Regions from separate parts of the Lactobacillus amylolyticus genome, predicted to be linked through region 1. Evidence: predicted binding sites of a transcription regulator. Region 1 holds the regulator's gene; the other holds the start of a gene.
What was found. The regulator LexA, encoded in region 1, represses DNA repair genes until DNA is damaged. The targets are predictions, from matches to a motif close to CNAACANNTGTTNG.
Positions count from the first base shown of each region.

Region 2: xerS (tyrosine recombinase XerS) is a predicted target of LexA. The motif match lies at 4,933-4,946, and genes of this name have one in related genera.

Region 1 covers NZ_CP031835.1:545,337-554,494, forward strand. The annotation lists gene trmD (tRNA (guanosine(37)-N1)-methyltransferase TrmD) at 1-103, shown strand, start outside; gene rplS (50S ribosomal protein L19) at 215-562, shown strand; gene D0Z64_RS02835 (bis(5'-nucleosyl)-tetraphosphatase) at 816-1,232, shown strand; gene D0Z64_RS02840 (bis(5'-nucleosyl)-tetraphosphatase) at 1,315-1,734, shown strand; partial or broken gene D0Z64_RS02845 (uracil-DNA glycosylase) at 1,772-2,354, shown strand; gene D0Z64_RS02850 (SGNH/GDSL hydrolase family protein) at 2,355-3,152, shown strand; gene lexA (transcriptional repressor LexA) at 3,191-3,814, opposite strand; gene D0Z64_RS02860 (DUF896 domain-containing protein) at 3,960-4,208, shown strand; gene D0Z64_RS02865 (YneF family protein) at 4,279-4,500, shown strand; gene D0Z64_RS02870 (ABC transporter ATP-binding protein) at 4,582-6,345, shown strand; gene D0Z64_RS02875 (ABC transporter ATP-binding protein) at 6,338-8,137, shown strand; gene D0Z64_RS02880 (M13 family metallopeptidase) at 8,148-9,158, shown strand, end outside.
Region 2 covers NZ_CP031836.1:74,196-83,353, reverse strand. The annotation lists gene D0Z64_RS07645 (hypothetical protein) at 78-2,153, shown strand; gene D0Z64_RS07640 (MFS transporter) at 2,186-2,746, opposite strand; gene D0Z64_RS08835 (hypothetical protein) at 2,679-2,885, opposite strand; partial or broken gene D0Z64_RS08390 (carbon-nitrogen hydrolase family protein) at 3,737-4,461, opposite strand; gene D0Z64_RS07625 (hypothetical protein) at 4,471-4,659, opposite strand; gene xerS (tyrosine recombinase XerS) at 4,990-6,084, shown strand; gene D0Z64_RS07615 (glycoside hydrolase family 13 protein) at 6,582-8,201, shown strand; gene D0Z64_RS07610 (NAD(P)-dependent alcohol dehydrogenase) at 8,257-9,158, opposite strand, start outside.

The DNA of each region.
Region 1 (9,158 bases):
TTTAAAGGCGACATATCTTCATCGGCCTGACATGCTTGAAGGAAGAAAATTTACAAGCGAAGAAAAGAAAATGCTTGCTCAAATTAAGGCGGAACTTGATTAAGCTGGCCTAATCTGTTAAACTAATGATCGTGACAAATGTCACTAAATAAGTTATGGGTATTCCGCTGGGCGCGAGGCGTGATATGAATGCCGAAGAAGGAGAAAATATATTATGGATCCATTAATTGCAGAATTAACTAAAGAACAAATTCGTGACGATATTCCTGAATTCCGTGCAGGTGACACTGTTCGTGTTCACGTACGTGTTGTTGAAGGTACTCACGAACGTATTCAGTTATTTGAAGGTGTTGTAATTAAGAAGAAGGGTACTGGTATCGGTGCAACTTACACTGTTCGTAAGATTGCTTCAGGTGTTGGTGTTGAACGTACCTTCCCAGTAAACGACCCACGTGTTGCAAAACTTGAAGTTGTTCGTCATGGTCGTGTACGTCGTGCTAAGCTTTACTACTTACGTGACCGTAAAGGTAAGGCAGCAAGAATTGCTGAAGCTCGTCGTTAATTACAATCAAAGAAGCAGTTCCAAACGGAACTGCTTTTTTATTTCGAAAATTGTTTGACACCAAGGCAATCAATTGATATATTAAAATTACTAAAAAGAAAAATGAGATCTTTTAGATCTTGTTTTTGATCGTGTCAAACTAGGTAGAGGTAGACTAGTTAACAACGCGATAATCACTATTTTGCTTTGCAAGATAGTGATTTTTTTATATTTATTGGTATAATAGGCCCATCGCAATGAGGGGGAATAATTTATGATTCATGAGCACTCAGCTGGCAGCGTTATATACCGCCTGGAAGAGCAAGAACCAAAGTTTTTAATCGTTGAAAACGTCTTGCATCATACTTGGGGATTTCCTAAGGGCCATTTGGAACCTGGGGAAACAGAAGAAGATGCGGCAAAACGTGAAGTTGCTGAAGAAGTTGGCTTGCATCCGAAGTTTGATTTTGATTTTCGACGTGAAATCGAATATGAAACCGAAGAAAATACGATTAAAAAAGTTGGCTTCTTTCTGAGTGAGTTTGTTTCCGCACAGAAAGTAGTTGATCAAAAAGAAGAGATTCTCAATTCAAAGTGGGTAAGCTTATCTGAATCAAAAAAATATTTACCTGCTGAACGTCATTTATACGAAATATTGGTTGAAGCAATTTCTTATCTAAAAAATAAATGAAATTATTAAGTGGTTTTGACGCATGTTGGAATCACTTTTGTTTTATAATGAATTCATATTAGACAAGGAGGACTGATAATCAATGCTGAAGGAACATTCTGCTGGAGCGGTAATTTACCGCAAGCATGAGGGCGAATTGCAATTTTTAATTGTTCAAAGTATTAAAAATGATAATTGGGGCTTTCCTAAAGGACATTTGGAAGGCGATGAAACGCCGAAACAAGCAGCAAAACGCGAAGTTCATGAAGAAGTTAATTTGAAGCCAAAGTTTGATTTTAATTTTGTGCAAAAAATTCAATACCAAATGTTCAATAAGCATTGGAAAGAGGTTACCTTCTATTTAGCAAAATACTTGCAAGATCAAACGGTCAAAATTCAAACAGAAGAAATTAAAAATTACCTGTGGGTCAATTTAACAGATGCAGAAAAATATCTGGTTGAGCATGGCAAAATGGGCGTTTTGAGAAAGGCTGTCTCTTATCTGAAAGATGAATTATCCTGAAAGTTTAAAACAGCTGGTTAAGTAGCGTTCAAAAGACCTGCGACTAGAAGGACTTAATGCGGGTGCAGGTTCTAAACATCCGGCTTTGATGATTGTAGGTGAAGCACCAGGCCATGAAGAACTCGCTTCACAAATTCCGTTTCATGGGGATTCCCGCAAGGAATTGATGAAATCTATTGCCTCAATCGGATTAAAGCGCGAGGATGTTTATATTACGAGTGTCGTTCGAAGCTGCCCTTATGCGGTTAAAAAAGTTTTTAGCAAACGAGAAAACAAGGAAGTAGTGAAATATCCCAACCGCAAACCTACTAAAAAAGAAGTTTTGGCTCATGCTCCTTTTTCAGACTATGAGATCAAAGAAATTGAACCAACTTTGATTGTAGCGGTAGGCAATACAGCTTTAGAGCGCCTGCTTGGCCCTGGTCATAGGATCTCTGAAGAACATGGCAAAATAATAAAAAATACGCCGATATTGCAGCTAAATGATGCTAAAGATGCTTATGTTTGGTCAAAAAAGCGGTATACAATTTTTCCGCAGTGTTTTTTATAATCGTAAGTTGACTGAGCAAATAGCTAGAGACTGGCTGGCAGTTATGCCGTTTTTAAGGAAAGGAGATTAAATGAGCAACGAAACCTTTTTAATTTCGATTAAGCAAAACAATGATTTATCTACTCCTGCTGTCTGGGAATTAAGAGAGAGCATTGAAAAGCATCCCTTGAGTCAGCGCAAATATATCGAGTTGGCTGCTCTGCCTGGCAACAGCCGCAAATACAGCGTTAACAATGTGAAGACCATTAAAGGACCTCTTTTTGATAAACAAGTTCTGTTTCTGGGTTCATCTGTGACGTTAGGCTATGGAGCATTAGGAGAATCATTTGTTGATTATCTTTGGAAAAGGGATGGGATTCAGGCAGTGAAAGATGCCGAAAATGGTACGACTTTATGTGGCAATACAGATCCTAACAGCAGCGATTATGATCCAGATTCATATATTAATCGCTTCTACACCAACTTCTTAGCGGCTAATAGACCAGACGCGTTCGTTTTGCAATTGTCGACCAATGATGCGACAAAGGATAAGCCTTTAGGACAAATTGTCGAGAATGAGAATTTTGATACTAAGACTATTACTGGCGCACTAGAATTTATCATTGCTAATGCACAGAAAAAATGGCATTGTCCGTTACTGCTTTATACCAATCCTCCCTTTGATAATCCGCTTTATCAAAAAATGGTCGATCGTGCTTTAACTCTGCAGAAGAAATATCATTTTGAACTGTTAGATTTGTATCATGATCCTGCTTTTCAAAAACAAGATGCGCTTTATAAGGCTGATCCGATTCACCCTACGCGGGCAGGTTATCAACTAAAATGGCTGCCAAAATTTGAAGAAAGACTTACCAAAATGTTGGCATAAAAAAGACTAGGAACTAACTTCCTAGTCTCTTGCTTTATTTAATCAATATTGCTACGGTAAAGGCCAACAACCTTGCCTAAAATGCTGACCTTAGATAAGATAATCGGTGCCATTGTATCATTTTCCGGTTGCAAACGGTAATGGCCTTTTTCTTTGTAAAAGCGCTTAACCGTTGCTTCGTTATCTTCTGTCATGGCGACTACAATTTCACCATTAGAAGCAGAAGATTGCTTTCTGACAATTACATTATCACCATTTAAAATTCCCGCGTTGATCATACTCTCACCATGAACCTTAAGCATGAACAGATCGCCGGCGTCTGCCTTTAAATCAGGTGGAAGTGGGAAATAATCATCAATATCTTCAACTGCTAAAATTGGCTGCCCTGCAGTAACAACACCGACAACCGGTATTTCTTTAGGCTTAATGCCTAGTTCTTCGCGTCCTTTTTTCGTAATTTCGATTGCACGGGGCTTAGTTGCATCTTTAATTAAAAGTCCTTTGCGTTCAAGCCGTGATAAATGGCCGTGAACCGTTGAAGTTGAAGATAAATTAACTGCTGAGCAGATTTCACGAACAGTTGGCGGAAAACCGCGATCCTCAACGGTATCGTAGATGTATTGCAAAATTTCGAGTTGTTTTGATTCGTGGTTGTTAGTCATAATGTAACCCCATTTGTGTCTAATATTCTTTAAGTATTAGTTTAGCAAAAAACAAAACGATATACAAACGAACGTTCTTAAATTTATTACTTTTTTTATCTGCACAAATACGGTAAACTATCATTATATATAGAGGTGTTAAATCATGGACAAAGATGAAATTAAAAAGGTAACAGACCGAATCAACGAGCTTTATCACAAGAAAGAAAATGAAGGTCTGACACCTGAAGAAGAAGCTGAAAGAAAAGAACTTCACAAAAAGTTTTTAGCCAATTTTAGAGCTGGTTTCAAACAACAATTGGAAGATACTGTTATTATAGATAAAGATGGTAATGAAGTAACTTCTGAACGTGCAAAACGTGCCCAAAGAAAAAAGGGCTTGAGAAAAGATTAAATTAGGCTTTAAAAAAGTCTTATTTTTTTGTAAGATATATTCTGTTAGTTAATTGGAGGGTTTTTAAATTATGAATTTAGGTTTAGCAATTGTTTTAATTATTGTTGCTCTTGGTATCGGATTAATTGGTGGCTTTTACGGTGCTAGAGCTTATATGAAGAAGTATTTCCAAGATAATCCTCCAATCAATGAAGATATGATCGTTGCAATGATGTCACAAATGGGACAAAAGCCTTCTACTAAAAAGGTTAAAAAAGTGATGAATATGATGAAGCATCAACAACGTAAATAATATATATCTTTATAGAAGAAGTTTACAAAAGACGAAGGATTACCTTTGTCTTTTTCTTTTTGTTTAAGAAAGGGTGAAATAATGGGAGTTTTTAAGAAATTGGGCTGGTTCTTCAAAAAGGAGAAGAAACGATACATTTTAGGGATCATTTTTCTAGCCTTGACTTCTTTTGCCAACTTGGTTCCGCCAAGAGTTTTAGGTTTGATGGCCGATCAGCTGGATAAAGGTCATATTACTTGGAAACAATATGGCGTCCTGGTTTTAGCAGTTTTGGCCGGGGCCGTTGTCTTGTACTTGCTGCGGTATTTCTGGCGCAAGCAAATTTGGGGTGGTGCCGCAGAACTGGAACGGCAAATGCGCTCAAGACTGTTTCGCCATTTTATGATCATGGACAGAACATTTTACCAACGTCACCGAATTGGTGATTTGATGGCCCACGCGACCAACGACGTATCTGCGATCCAAAACGTTGCCGGCGATGGCGTTTTGACTTTGGTTGATTCACTGATGATGGGCTTGTCGACGATGATTGCCATGATTATTTTCGTTGACTTTCGTTTGACGATTGTAGCTATGCTGCCACTGCCGTTCTTGGCCTGGGGTGCGCAAAAATTAGGTCAGCATTTGCATGCGGCTTTCGATCAGTCTCAGGCTGCCTTTTCAAAATTAAATAATAAAACTCAGGAGTCAGTCACCGGGATTAAGGTTTTGAAAACGTTCAATCAAGGTAAAGAGGATACGGCTGCTTTTGATAAAATGGTCGATCAAACTATTAAAATCAATCGCAGAGTCTTTATTTGGGATTCGCTGTTTGATCCATTAGGTACGATAATTATCGGTTTAACATATACAATCACGATCATTTATGGCGGGTTGCTTGTTAAAAACAAAATTTTGTCAGTAGGGCAACTAGTTTCATTTATTGCCTACATCAGCAATATGGTCTGGCCGATGTTTGCGATCGGCTACTTGTTCAACATTCTTGAACGGGGAAGCGCAAGCTATGATCGTGTTGAAAAATTGCTAAAAGAAAAGCCGCTCATTACCGACCAAAAGGCCGATGATTCATTGACGGCAGAAGATATCCATGGTGATTTGCAATATGACGTTAGATCTTTTGCTTATCCTGATGAAAAAGATGTCGAAGTTTTACATAATATCAAGTTTACGCTGAAAACCGGTCAAACTTTGGGACTGGTTGGCCGCGTTGGTTCCGGCAAGACGACGATTATTCAATTGCTGTTGCGTGAATTCGATAATTATGATGGCAAAATTACGCTTAATGGTCACGATATTCGTGAGATTCCGCTCAACGTTCTGCTCAGACAGATTTCTTACGTACCGCAAAATAACTATCTCTTTTCTACCAGTATTCAAAACAATATTGCTTTTGCAGAAAAGAATGCCGAAGACAATCAAATTATTGAAGCAGCAAAAAAGAGCGACCTGCATAACGACATTTTGCAAATGCCGCGTTCTTACAACACTTTAGTTGGTGAAAACGGCGTGTCGCTCTCTGGTGGACAAAAACAGAGAATGTCGATCGCGCGGGCACTTTTAAAGCAGAGCCAGATTTTGATCATGGATGACGCCTTGTCAGCGGTTGATGCCAAAACTGAAACAGAGATTTTGCATGCATTGCGCAAGGAGCGTAACGGCAAGACAACTTTAATTGCAGCTCACCGTTTGACTTCAGTCATGAACGCAGATCTTATTTTGGTCTTAAAAGATGGAAAGATTGTTGAACGCGGAACCCATGACCAGTTGCTGGCTAATAACGGCTGGTATGCTGAGATGTGGCGCAGACAGGAATTAGAAGAGAAAGTGGGTGAAAAGCATGAATAATGAAGATGAGTTCAAATCAGTCTGGTCAGAAGCCATCCCAGTCAAAGAACAGATCGTTATTTTTAAACGTTTAATGAAATTCGTTATGATTTTCAAACGGGAAATGCTGGTAGCTGTTATCGGTGCGTTTTTGGTTAGTGTCATCAATATGGCGTTGCCATTTGGTCTGCAATACTTTTTGGATCACTTTTTGTTAAAACAAACTGAAACCGTGCAAATTATTTTATTTGCGGGATTCTTGTATGCTTTAGGTTCATTATTAAAAGCGTTTTTGCAGTTTGCTTATGAATTTTGTTTTTCTTTAGGTTCTGAAAAGTCGCTGGAACAAATTCGGAAGGTACTTTATCGCAAGCTTCATAGTTTGGGGATGCGTTACTTTGATCAAACGCCAGCAGGCTCAATTGTTTCGCGGGTTACCAATGATACGATGACTTTGAGCAACTTCTTGACGGTGCTGTCAAGCGTCGTGATTTCCTTCTTCTCAGTTGTTTCAGCTTTAGTGGCCATGTTTTTAACCAATAAAACCGCTGGCTTCTTAATGTTGGCGTTCTTGCCGATTTTGCTGTTGATTATTTGGCTTTATGCTTATCAAAGTTCCAAACTTTACCGCAATTATCGTGAACGATTGAGCCGCATCAACACGAACCTGAATGAATCGCTTGAAGGCGTATCTTTGATTCAGCAGTTTAAGCAAGAAAAAAGAATGACAAATGAGTTCGAGGATGAAAATGGCGGCTTGATGAATACCCGTTTCAACATGATCCGGATGAATTCACTGCTTTTGTCACCTCTGACTTCCATGCTTTATTCATTAGCTTTGGCTGTATCATTAATGTACTTTGGCTTTCCGCTTCACGATACCTTCGTGCCAGCCGGTGTTGTTTACGCTTTTTCACAATATATTTCACAATTCTTTAACCCTATTTCAACCATGATGGATCAAATGACGCTGTTCCAGGATGGGATTGTTGCGGGTAAAAGAATTTTCAGAATCCTTGATGATACGCAATATGAACCACAGCAGCAGACTCAGGAAGGTTTAACAATTGCAAAAGGAAAAATTGAATTCAAGCACGTTTCATTCTCTTATGATGGCAAAAACGAGATTTTGCATGATATTACCTTTACCGTCAATCCCGGAGAAACGCTTGGAATCGTCGGTCATACGGGTTCAGGCAAAAGTTCCATCATCAATGTTATGATGCGCTTTTATGAATTTTATAAGGGACAAATTTTAATCGACGGCGTGGATATTAAAAAATATCCTAAAGAAGAGCTGCGCAAAAAGCTTGGACTTGTTTTGCAAGAACCATTTATGTTCTATGGCGATATCAATTCTAATATTCGCTTGTACAATCAAAAGATCACAGATGAACAAATCAAAGAGGCTGCTAAGGCTGTTCAAGCCGACCGTTTTATTGAAAAAATGCCGGGCAAGTATCATGCTAAGGTTATTGAAGGCGGCTCTGAATTAAGTCAAGGCGAGCGGCAACTGATTTCATTTGCTCGTACTTTGGTCACCGATCCAAAAGTTTTGGTTTTAGACGAAGCGACAGCTAACGTTGATACTGAAACGGAAACAATGATTCAGGAAGGACTTAAGCGTCTGCGTAAAGGCAGAACTACTTTGGCTATTGCTCACCGTTTGTCGACGATTGCAGATGCCGATCAAATTATTGTTTTGGATAAAGGTCGTATCATTGAAAAAGGTACGCATGAAGAACTGTTAGCCAAAAAGGGCTACTACTACAATTTGTACAATTTGCAAAATGGTGCGCATAGGGAAAAATAGGAGGTTTTGAATGAAAACTATTGCAAAAATACGTGGCGGTGTCGGTGATTTGACTAAGCCCGACATTTCAGCTCGTCCGCAAGACAATCTATATTTGGCGGTAAATTCTAAGTGGCAAAAAGATGCCAAGATTCCAGCCGACCGAACTGAAATTGGTGTTAACACTGATATCGATATGAAGATCGAAAAGAAATTGATGCATGATTTTGATCAAATTGCCTCTGGAAAAGAAAAAATGCCAGACGTTAAGGATTTTGACAAAGCAATTAAGCTGTATCAGATTGCCAAGAACTTTAAGAAACGCGATCAAGACGGGGCAGAACCAATTAAGACTGATTTAAACAAACTAATTGCACTTAAAGATTTTGCTGAGTTTAACAAAGAAGCAGTCAAAATTGACGAATTTGCTGGATTGCCATTTGGCTTTGACGTGGAAGCCGATATGAAAAACACCAAGGTTCATGTTTTGGAATTTGGTGGTCCAGGCACTTTTTTACCAGACACAACAAGCTATCAACAAGATGATGCCAAAAAGCTTTTGGAAATTTTGAAGAAGCAAACCATCAAACTGTTGACAATGGCCGGAGTTGATGAGGCAAAAGCTGAAAATTATGTCGATCAGGCTTTAAAATTCGATGCTAAACTTGCCAAAGTTGTTAAATCTACTGAAGAGTGGGCGGATTATCCAGCTGCATATAATCCATATTCAATGTCCGACTTTTTGGCTAAGTTAAAATCATTTGATATGAAGGGATTTTTGGAAGAACTTATCCCTCAGCTGCCAGATCGTGTAATTGTTTTAGAGCCAAGATTTTTAGATCATGCAGAAGAATTGATCAATGCTGATAATTTTGAAGAGATTAAAGGCTGGATGATCACCAAGTTTATCAATGGTGCGGCTGGTTCACTTTCACAAGAATTTCGTGAAGCGGCATTTCCGTTTAGTCAAGCCTTGAGTGGACAAGGAGAATTGACACCGCAAGATCGTCATGCTTATTACACGGCTAATGGAAGCTTTGAT
Region 2 (9,158 bases), on a different replicon from region 1:
GAGCGATTTGATAGAAAAAACAGTTTCTATATCTTACAATACAGGAGTAGAAGATAGATAAGATAATAGAGGTAACGATGATGAAATTCAATAAGAAAATTGCACTTGTTTCTGTTGCTGCATTAATGGGAATTGCCCCCGTGGCAACTATTGCAATCAACAATAACCAAGTTGTTACTGCTGCTACTTATAGTCAGCGGAAACTTAGCTTCAAACATAATTCTTATGTTTATAACAAAAAAGGACAAGGAGTATATAAATACAAAAAGCAAAATGCGTACTTTAAGAAAAATTCTAGCTTAAAGGCAGCTATTGTCACTAGCAATGCTAAGACCCACTACTACTTTTATGATAAAAAGGGCAGCAAAATCTACCTTAAAGTTTATACAATCAAAGGCAAGAAATATTACAACATCGGCAGTGGTTGCTACATCAACATTAATAATCTTGATCTAGTAGATAATTCAACCATTCTTACTGATCAAAATGTAAAGGTTAGAATCGATAAGACCGTTCATACCAACAACGCTGATGGTACTTTTAATAATGAAACCCTGAAGAAGGGAACAGTCATCACTGCAGATGGATTCGGTGCTATTCCGGGTGGTGAATGGATTGATTCAGGCGTACCACAAGAATATTACCGGATTGCTGGTACGAAGAATACTTATGTTTCTGCCGAATACACTACATTATTAAGTTCGGTTCAAAATGGCAACGAATTCGATGATTTATATGGTACCGCTGCTGAAGTGAATGGTACTGCTACATCAATTTATAACATTGATGGAAAGAATATGTATCCTGGCTACACGACTTCTAAGCACGAAACTTTCGCTGTTGATGCCGCAATATATCTTTGGGTACCAAGTGAACAAAAAGCAGAATTATTCTACTCAATCAACACTACTCCGATTGCTGTTTATGATAGCAAGCACCAACAAAAATTTGAGAGACCAAGTGAGCCTGTTTTTGTTAAAGCTTCAGCAACGATAATTTCTCAGGGAGTAACGCCAACTCCTATCAACACTGCTTCTGAAGCTGAGCAGGATGCTGAACCTGCAAGCACAAGTCAGCAAAGTGCTTTAAATGAAGAATTATCAAAAGCTGACACTGTTAAAAAGAGTTTGAAATACACCAATGCAAGCAAGACTAACCGTGATACCTATGATAAGGCCATCAGTAAAGGCAAAACTCTTGCCGATTCAAAGACTGCAACTGGTACACAAGCAATTCTAGAAACAGCATTAATCAAACAAGCGGAAAATAATTTGAATGGTGCCAAAATCAAGGTTGCTTATCCAAACTTCTTAACCGATTATGATAAAGTTAAAATTCGCAATGCGGCAATTTCTGCAACAGGTTCTAACTCTATCCAGTGGGCAAATCATGATCGTGAATTGTGGCAAATGGAGTATGGCAAAAACGATCAAGTAAGTTACAAGAAGCTTGATCTTAATGATTACATTCAAGCCGATACCCCTGAGATTAAGAATAAGAAGGGTTATGATTCTTCTGCAACTCCTGCTTCAATTGAAAAAGATTTAACTTTAGCTAAGTATGCCAAAATGCTTGATTATGATATGCGAAAGAGTGCTTTAGTAGCCAAAAAGAATACCTATATTTATCAAAGCTCAACAAAGGTAGGCTTAGGTTCTAACTTCAACGTCAACAAGATCAGTTTGAAAAATACTGGTCGTACAATCAAGAAGGGCAACAATATTGGCTATTACACTACTTTGGTTGTAAAAATTAAAGGCCAATACTACTTCATGATTCAAGAAAAGAGTACATACTTCATTAAAGCAAGTGACGTTAAGCTTGATAATTTCAGCACTAGCGCAACTTACAAGAAGTATCAAAACATGATTGATAATTTGATGGGCCCAACTCAATTGATTGACTTTGAAATTTCAGTTCAAGCCAAGAAGAATACTACAATTTACAACACTGATGAATACAAAGAATTAACTCCAAGCAAGCAGATCTTAAAGAAGGGTAAATATGACTTCTTTGTTGATCCATATGTTGTAAAATACAATGGTGCATATTACTTCACTGGTGGTGAAGAGTTTAACGATGACTATGATCCTGAAGGTGCAATTAGAGCAGCAGATGTAGCTAAAGTGGTCAAGGGTCAAGTATTTGAATAGAATAAAAACCGGTTAGCTTAGCTAACCGGTTTTTATTTGCTTTTTTGATAAAGGTGATTTGCTTCCCAGATAGCAAGAAAAGCAATCAGACCATAAATTGCGGCGAAGTAGCCTGAATTATTGATCGAAGTAATACCAGCAATTACGGAATCAGTAACGGATCCCAGTGAAATACCGATATTTGCAAAAATAGAATTCAATGGGGAAGCTAAATCAACGGAAGCGGGATACTTATCTTGCGCAATATCCAAAAACATAATTTGCGTGGTTGCGCCATAACTTGAATAAAAGACACAGAGAATTGAAATGACGACAATACCAATCCATGGGAAATGAAGCGTGAAACCCAAAAGCAAAGATACGACTACAAATAAAACCGCGAAAATTATTCTCTTGTCTCCCAAGATGGCAAATAGTTTTTGCAGGTTGCTGCGGGTTTGTGGCGTATTTATGGGAACAATCAATAGTAATGAAACTAAAGAAATAATTGTCAAAATTGAAATAACGCCAAAACTTACATGCCAATTAGAGATCCGAGCCAGCATAGTACCAATAGGCAGGCCAACAACTGATGCGATGCTGAAATCCAGCAAAGACCCAGGAGAGCAAGCCAGCTCGTTTATCCATTGGTGCGATGTAATTTGCGAGTACTAGGACGAGTGTAATAATTGCTCCAGCCGTACATGCCGTTAGAATTCTTGAGCAAAACAATGACCAATAGTTGGTAGTCAAGGCTGTCCAAGTATTTCCAATTTTGAAAAAAGCTAAATATATAATATATTATATTAAAATAACGAATGTAATAGTATTTTTCATTCAAATATAGGGCAGAAATGCCTTAATAACAAAGGTTATTCAATTTAGGATATACGCATATAGTAATAAGTGCAGCAAAGCAGACAGGTAATTGCTAATTTGTTTATTAGGGAAAAGAAATAGAATGGCATGTTATTTCAAAATTTTTATAATGAACAGCATTTAGCAAGTATGTATATATGATTTAGACTAGTATTTTTATAATCTCTAACAAATGTCGTTATAAAAACATTTTTGATTTAAGTGATTACTTTAATCATATTTATTTGTATTATACAAATAGACTTCGGAAGAAAAGTATTTTCTTGGTTTTTATTTAAGATTTTCTCTGATTTAAATTTTTAATCAGCATATTTAAGTCTAAATGAGAATATATTTTTTGGCATAAATCACTCAATCTGCATTTATGGTGTTCAAACTGTATTTATGGTGTTCAAATATACATTTAAATAAATGAATTCACCAAACTCAGAAAATCTATAATACTATCAGCAAGGAATTGAATAGATTATTTTTGATTCAATATAGATAAAAACAAAACTTATAATTTATATTCTTATCAAACAACTAAACAAATGGCTGCAATAATTATCTCAACATGCAGCTTGCCTCTACAATACATGTATAACATGTTTGATTAAAACAGAAATTTTAAACATAAAAAGATATGAGGTAAATACCTGCCTTTTCAAATAAAAAACTCTGATAACCATCACAGTTATCAGAGTAAAAATAGAATATTTATTTTTAATTAAACAGATTAACAATTATGGACGACGATCAGATCTAATAAAAGGCGGATGAATCTCGTTGCTGACTAATAAGCCATATTTTTCAGGGCGACGATATGCGTTGCCTTGAACTTCAGATTCACGATAGGCTCTTAAGCGATCTAGGTCAATTTCACCGATAAAAATGCCTTCTTTAGAATTTGCTTCCAATATCTTCATATCTCTTGAAACAGCCTTGTCTGATTCTTCAGCATATGCAATACCATCAAAAATAGTCGAATGACCATTGCAATCTAAATTTCCACCAGCATAATTTGCTGTTGCAATTGCACACATATTCTCATAGGCACGCGCTCTAAACTGAGACAAGCGATTAATTTCCATTGGACAGGCATTTGGTACCAAAATAATTTCAGCACCTTGAAGCATCAAAATCCTATCACTTTCTGGAAATTCACGATTATAGCAAATCATGCAGCCTATCTTCACCTTTCCTACTTTGCTACTAATTTCACAAGTGCTAAATTTCTTGCCAGGATCTAGTTTGCACTCATCACCAAAATCACAGGTATGTACTTAGCTTCTTCTTGCAACTTTTGCTCATCCTGAAAGATATTGTAGCCAATACTCCACATTTCAGGAAAAAGTACAACATTAGCACCTTCTTCATGTGCTTTTTGACATGCTTTTATTCCTTTTTGAAGCTGCTTTTTTAAAGTTGATATTGGCAGTAGCTGCAGCAAGGCAATCTTTAGTTTCATTTATCTTTATTACTCCATGAATTGCTTAAAGTTAAAGCCATATTCGCCGCCCCAAATATAGTTAGGGTTGTAATTTGCAACACGATCCACTCCTGGATACTCACCGGCATCGCCCCAGTAAATATATTGATCCTTACCAGAGATCTTAAAGTATAATTGTGGATCACTTAAGCTGTTGTCATAAACTGTCTTGATCAACTTAACCTTTTGTTTCGGCGGCAGATTAAAAGCCATTCACATTAGCAATTACTGGTATAACAGCTAAAACTAAAGCAACAGAACAGACTGTAATTTTTTCAACTTCATTGTTTTTTACCTCTATATAAAAATAAGTTCATCATCATTATATCGTCCTAAATGTAAACCGCTTTCTTATGTGCTTGTTTTTTCTTTAGCTTTCTTTTAACAAAAGAAAGCTAAGGTTATTTTGATTTAGTAACAACTTTTTATGTGCGATCATTACTTTACAATCGACCATATGTTCGTTATAATATCATATGTATCATACAAATTCGGAGATGAAAAGAAATGGATTCAAAACAATACGCTCGTTTGATAGACAAGGAACTACAGGACTTACCTACTTATGTTTTTTACTATACCCAGCAGCCTAACCTAGCTGTTACTACTGTCTATCAATATTTGACTGAATTCAGAAGGTTTTTTGACTGGTTAAGGGAAACGCCAGCAGACTTTGAACATCCTGATCAAGGTACAATCAGCAATGCAAAAAGCAACAAGGATATTGAACTTTCTACACTCGAGCACTTGCAAGCCTCTCAAATTCAAATGTTTTTAAAGGAGCTCAGTTTCAGACAAAATAAGCAGTCTACTCGTGATAGTAAAAAGACGATCAATCGAACAATTAATGCTCTTCGTTCCCTCTTCCATTACCTCACTGTTACAGCTGATTTAAATAATGGTGAGCCCTATTTTTACAGAAACGTTATGCTTAAAGTTCCTTTGGTAAAAGGATCTAAAGAATCTATCTCTTACCGGAATGCAAAATTTTCACCGATGCTTTATACGGGTGAAAAAAAGCATGAATGGCTTGACTTCATTTCCAATCAATATGAACACACCTTGAGCAGCAGAGCACGCTCTTCTTTCCTATTTAACAAAGAAAGAGATTTGGCCGTTATTGCCATGTTGCTTGGTTCAGGAATTCGTGTTTCAGAATTGGCCCGTTTAAATTTGAAAGACCTGAATTTACGAGATCGCAGTATTCTTGTTATTCGAAAAGGCAATAAAAAAGATGCACCGCTAATTGCTGATTGGGCAATGCCATACATCAAATCCTATCTGGATATTCGAGAAAAAAGATACCAACCTGCTAAAAATGAACAGGCATTATTCCTTACCAAATATGCTGGTCATGCTAAAAGAATTGCAACCAACACCGTTGAACGTTTCGTTGGCAAATATTCTGAAGCTTTTCCTGATGGCAACAGAACAACTCCTCACAAACTGCGGCACTCTCTTGGAACTGAACTATATGATGAAAGCAAAGATGTCATGGTTGTCGCTTCACAGCTTGGACATACAGGAATTTCTGCAACCGACCAATACATTCAGCAATCACAAGTCGATAAGCAAAGAAAAGAATTAAACAAAACGGATTAATGATAATAAACTTTCTTTTAACTATGCAAATAATATCTTTTGTATGTTACAATAGGCTTTGAAATAAATTGTCAATTGCTCCTCTTCTAGACGGTAAATCCGCCAGAAATCTGCTTGGTTACAATTCTCATTAATTAATCGATGGTAATATTCAGTCATTTTTTGATTAATAGGCTTTCTGAGATTGTACGGTATATCCGTAGGATCAGGTGCGACCTTAATAAAAAATATTCAATTATTATTTATTTATGGATTTCTTTTATCTGCTAGTTTAGCTGGTGGGAACTGCAATTCGAAAATAATTAATAGTTCAAATGATTATCTGCAATCGATTGGTTAAATTCTTCTCAAAAATAGTTTTGCCACTGCATAAGGATTCAGAGTATCAACCGCTTTGAATCCTTTTTTGATATCGCTAACAATCATTTTCCACCTTGTAAACCGCTTACATTATAAGGATAATAAACTTATCAAAAATTATTTTTGGAGGAATTAAAATGACACCATGGTGGAAAAAAGCAGTTGTTTATCAAGTCTACCCTAAGTCTTTTCAAGACAGCAATGGTGATGGAATTGGTGATTTAAAGGGAATTACTTCACGTTTAGATTATCTGGAGAAATTAGGAATCGATGCCATTTGGCTTTCCCCTGTTTATCAATCACCGCAAGTAGACAATGGTTATGATATCTCTGATTACGAAGCCATTGATCCACAATATGGCACAATGGCTGATATGGATGAATTGCTGGCAAAGGCTAAAGAACATCACATTAAGATCGTTATGGATTTAGTAGTTAACCATACTTCAGATCAACATAAATGGTTCATTGAAGCACGCAAGAGCAAAAATAATCCATATCGTGATTACTATATCTGGCGCGATCCCGTAGATGGACACGAGCCAAATGATTTAAAATCAGCCTTTTCTGGTTCTGCTTGGAAATTTGACGAAGCAACCGGTCAATATTACCTGCACTTCTTTGCGGATCAGCAGCCTGATCTGAATTGGCAAAATCCAGAATTAAGAGACAAAATTTACGACATGATGAATTTCTGGATCGATAAAGGTATTGGCGGTTTTCGGATGGATGTGATCGAATTAATCGGTAAAGAGCCTGACAAGAAAATTCGCGAAAATGGTCCAATGCTTCATCCATATTTGCAAGAAATGAATAAGAAGACATTTGGCGGCAAAAACTTAATGACAGTTGGCGAAACATGGAATGCTACGCCAAAGATTGCAGAAGAATACTCTGATCCTGCTCGTCATGAACTGTCAATGGTCTTCCAATTTGAAAACCAATCATTGGATCAGCAAGAAAATAAAGAAAAATGGGATTTGAAAAAACTCGATCTGAAGCAATTAAAAGATGTTTTAGTAAAATGGCAAACGCAAGTTGATTTCAACCATGCATGGAACAGTTTATTCTGGGAAAATCATGATATCCCACGGGTAATTTCTCGCTGGGGAAATGACCAAGAATACCGCGTACAGTCTGCCAAAATGTTTGCCATTGTTCTTCATCTGATGCATGGCACGCCGTATATCTACAATGGTGAAGAAATCGGTATGACCAACTGTCCTGTTAAAGATATTAGCGAAATTGGAGACATTGAAAGCATTAATATGTACAATGAGCGATTAGCTCAAGGATACACGAAAGCCGATTTGATTCACGCAATTAATGTTAAGGGACGTGATAATGCCCGTCGTCCAATGCAATGGAATGACCAGCCAAATGCTGGTTTTACTAAAGGTAAACCTTGGCTTGCACTTAATCCCAACTATAAGAAAATCAATGTTGAAGCAGCTTTAGCAGATCCAGATTCAATTTTCTACACTTACCAAAAACTAATAAAATTACGGCACGAAAATGATCTTGTTGTAAATGGCGATTTTGAATTAATGCCAAAAACCAGTGACTCTGTTTTAGCATACTATCGTAAACTGAATGGTCAAAGATGGTTGGTGGTTGCTAACCTTTCCGGCAATGAAGAAAGTTTCTCAACAAAAGACCAAGTCAAAGAAAACATCATTGAAAATTATGATAAACACCAACAGCTCCAAGATTTAACACTTAAACCATACGAAGCATTTGCCGTAAAAGTTCAATAAAACAAAAAAGTCGCAGTTCAATGAACTGCGACTTTTTCATTCATTCAAATAACGATTATTCTCCTGGCTTGTAGTCCTTATCAATGATCAAAACTGGCTTAATAGTTTCACCAATTACTGAAGCATGGTTAGCTTCATTAATGTCTTCGAAATCATAGAACTTTTCAGTCTTTTGATAATCAAACATGCCCAACTTGTTAAATTTAAGCAAACGTGGGACATCAATTTGTGGAATAGCATCACCCATATTAACACCGATAATCTTGCGATCACTAGTGCAAAGGTCATTCCAGGTTGAGAATTCAAGGTTGTGTGGTGTTACGGCAATAGCAGCTTCTGTACCACCTTGTGCTAAAGCATCAATGGCTTGCTTCATAACTGCTGGCAAACCAGTCGTATCAACAGTGTAGTCAACGCCGTAGCCATCGGTCAATTCTTGAATCTTCTTAACTGGGTCTTCTTCCTTAGAATTAATTGCGTCTGTGGCACCTAATTCTTTGGCAAGTTTCAAACGTGATGGAACAATATCAACAGCAATAACTTTCGTACAACCGGAGATCTTACCGGCCATCATTGCTGCCAAGCCAACTGCACCAGTACCAAAGACAGCAATGGTTTGACCTGGACGTGGCTTCAAAGTGTTAAAGACAGTACCTGAACCTGTGATATAGCCACAGCCTAAAGGACCAGCTTTACGCAAATCGACATCTTTATCTACCTTGACACAGTTACGTTCATTAGTAACGGTAGTTGTCGTGAATGATGATTGGTTAAACATGTCTGAAATATGCTTGCCATTTTCTTGGAAATGATCGTCACCATCAAAACGAGTACCAGAAAGGTTGTATTTAGCATAATTACGACATTGAGTTGGAATACCTTGCAAACATTTATCACATAAACCATCTGCATAGAAGGCCATAACTACGTGGTCGCCAGGCTTTAAGTTTTGAACTT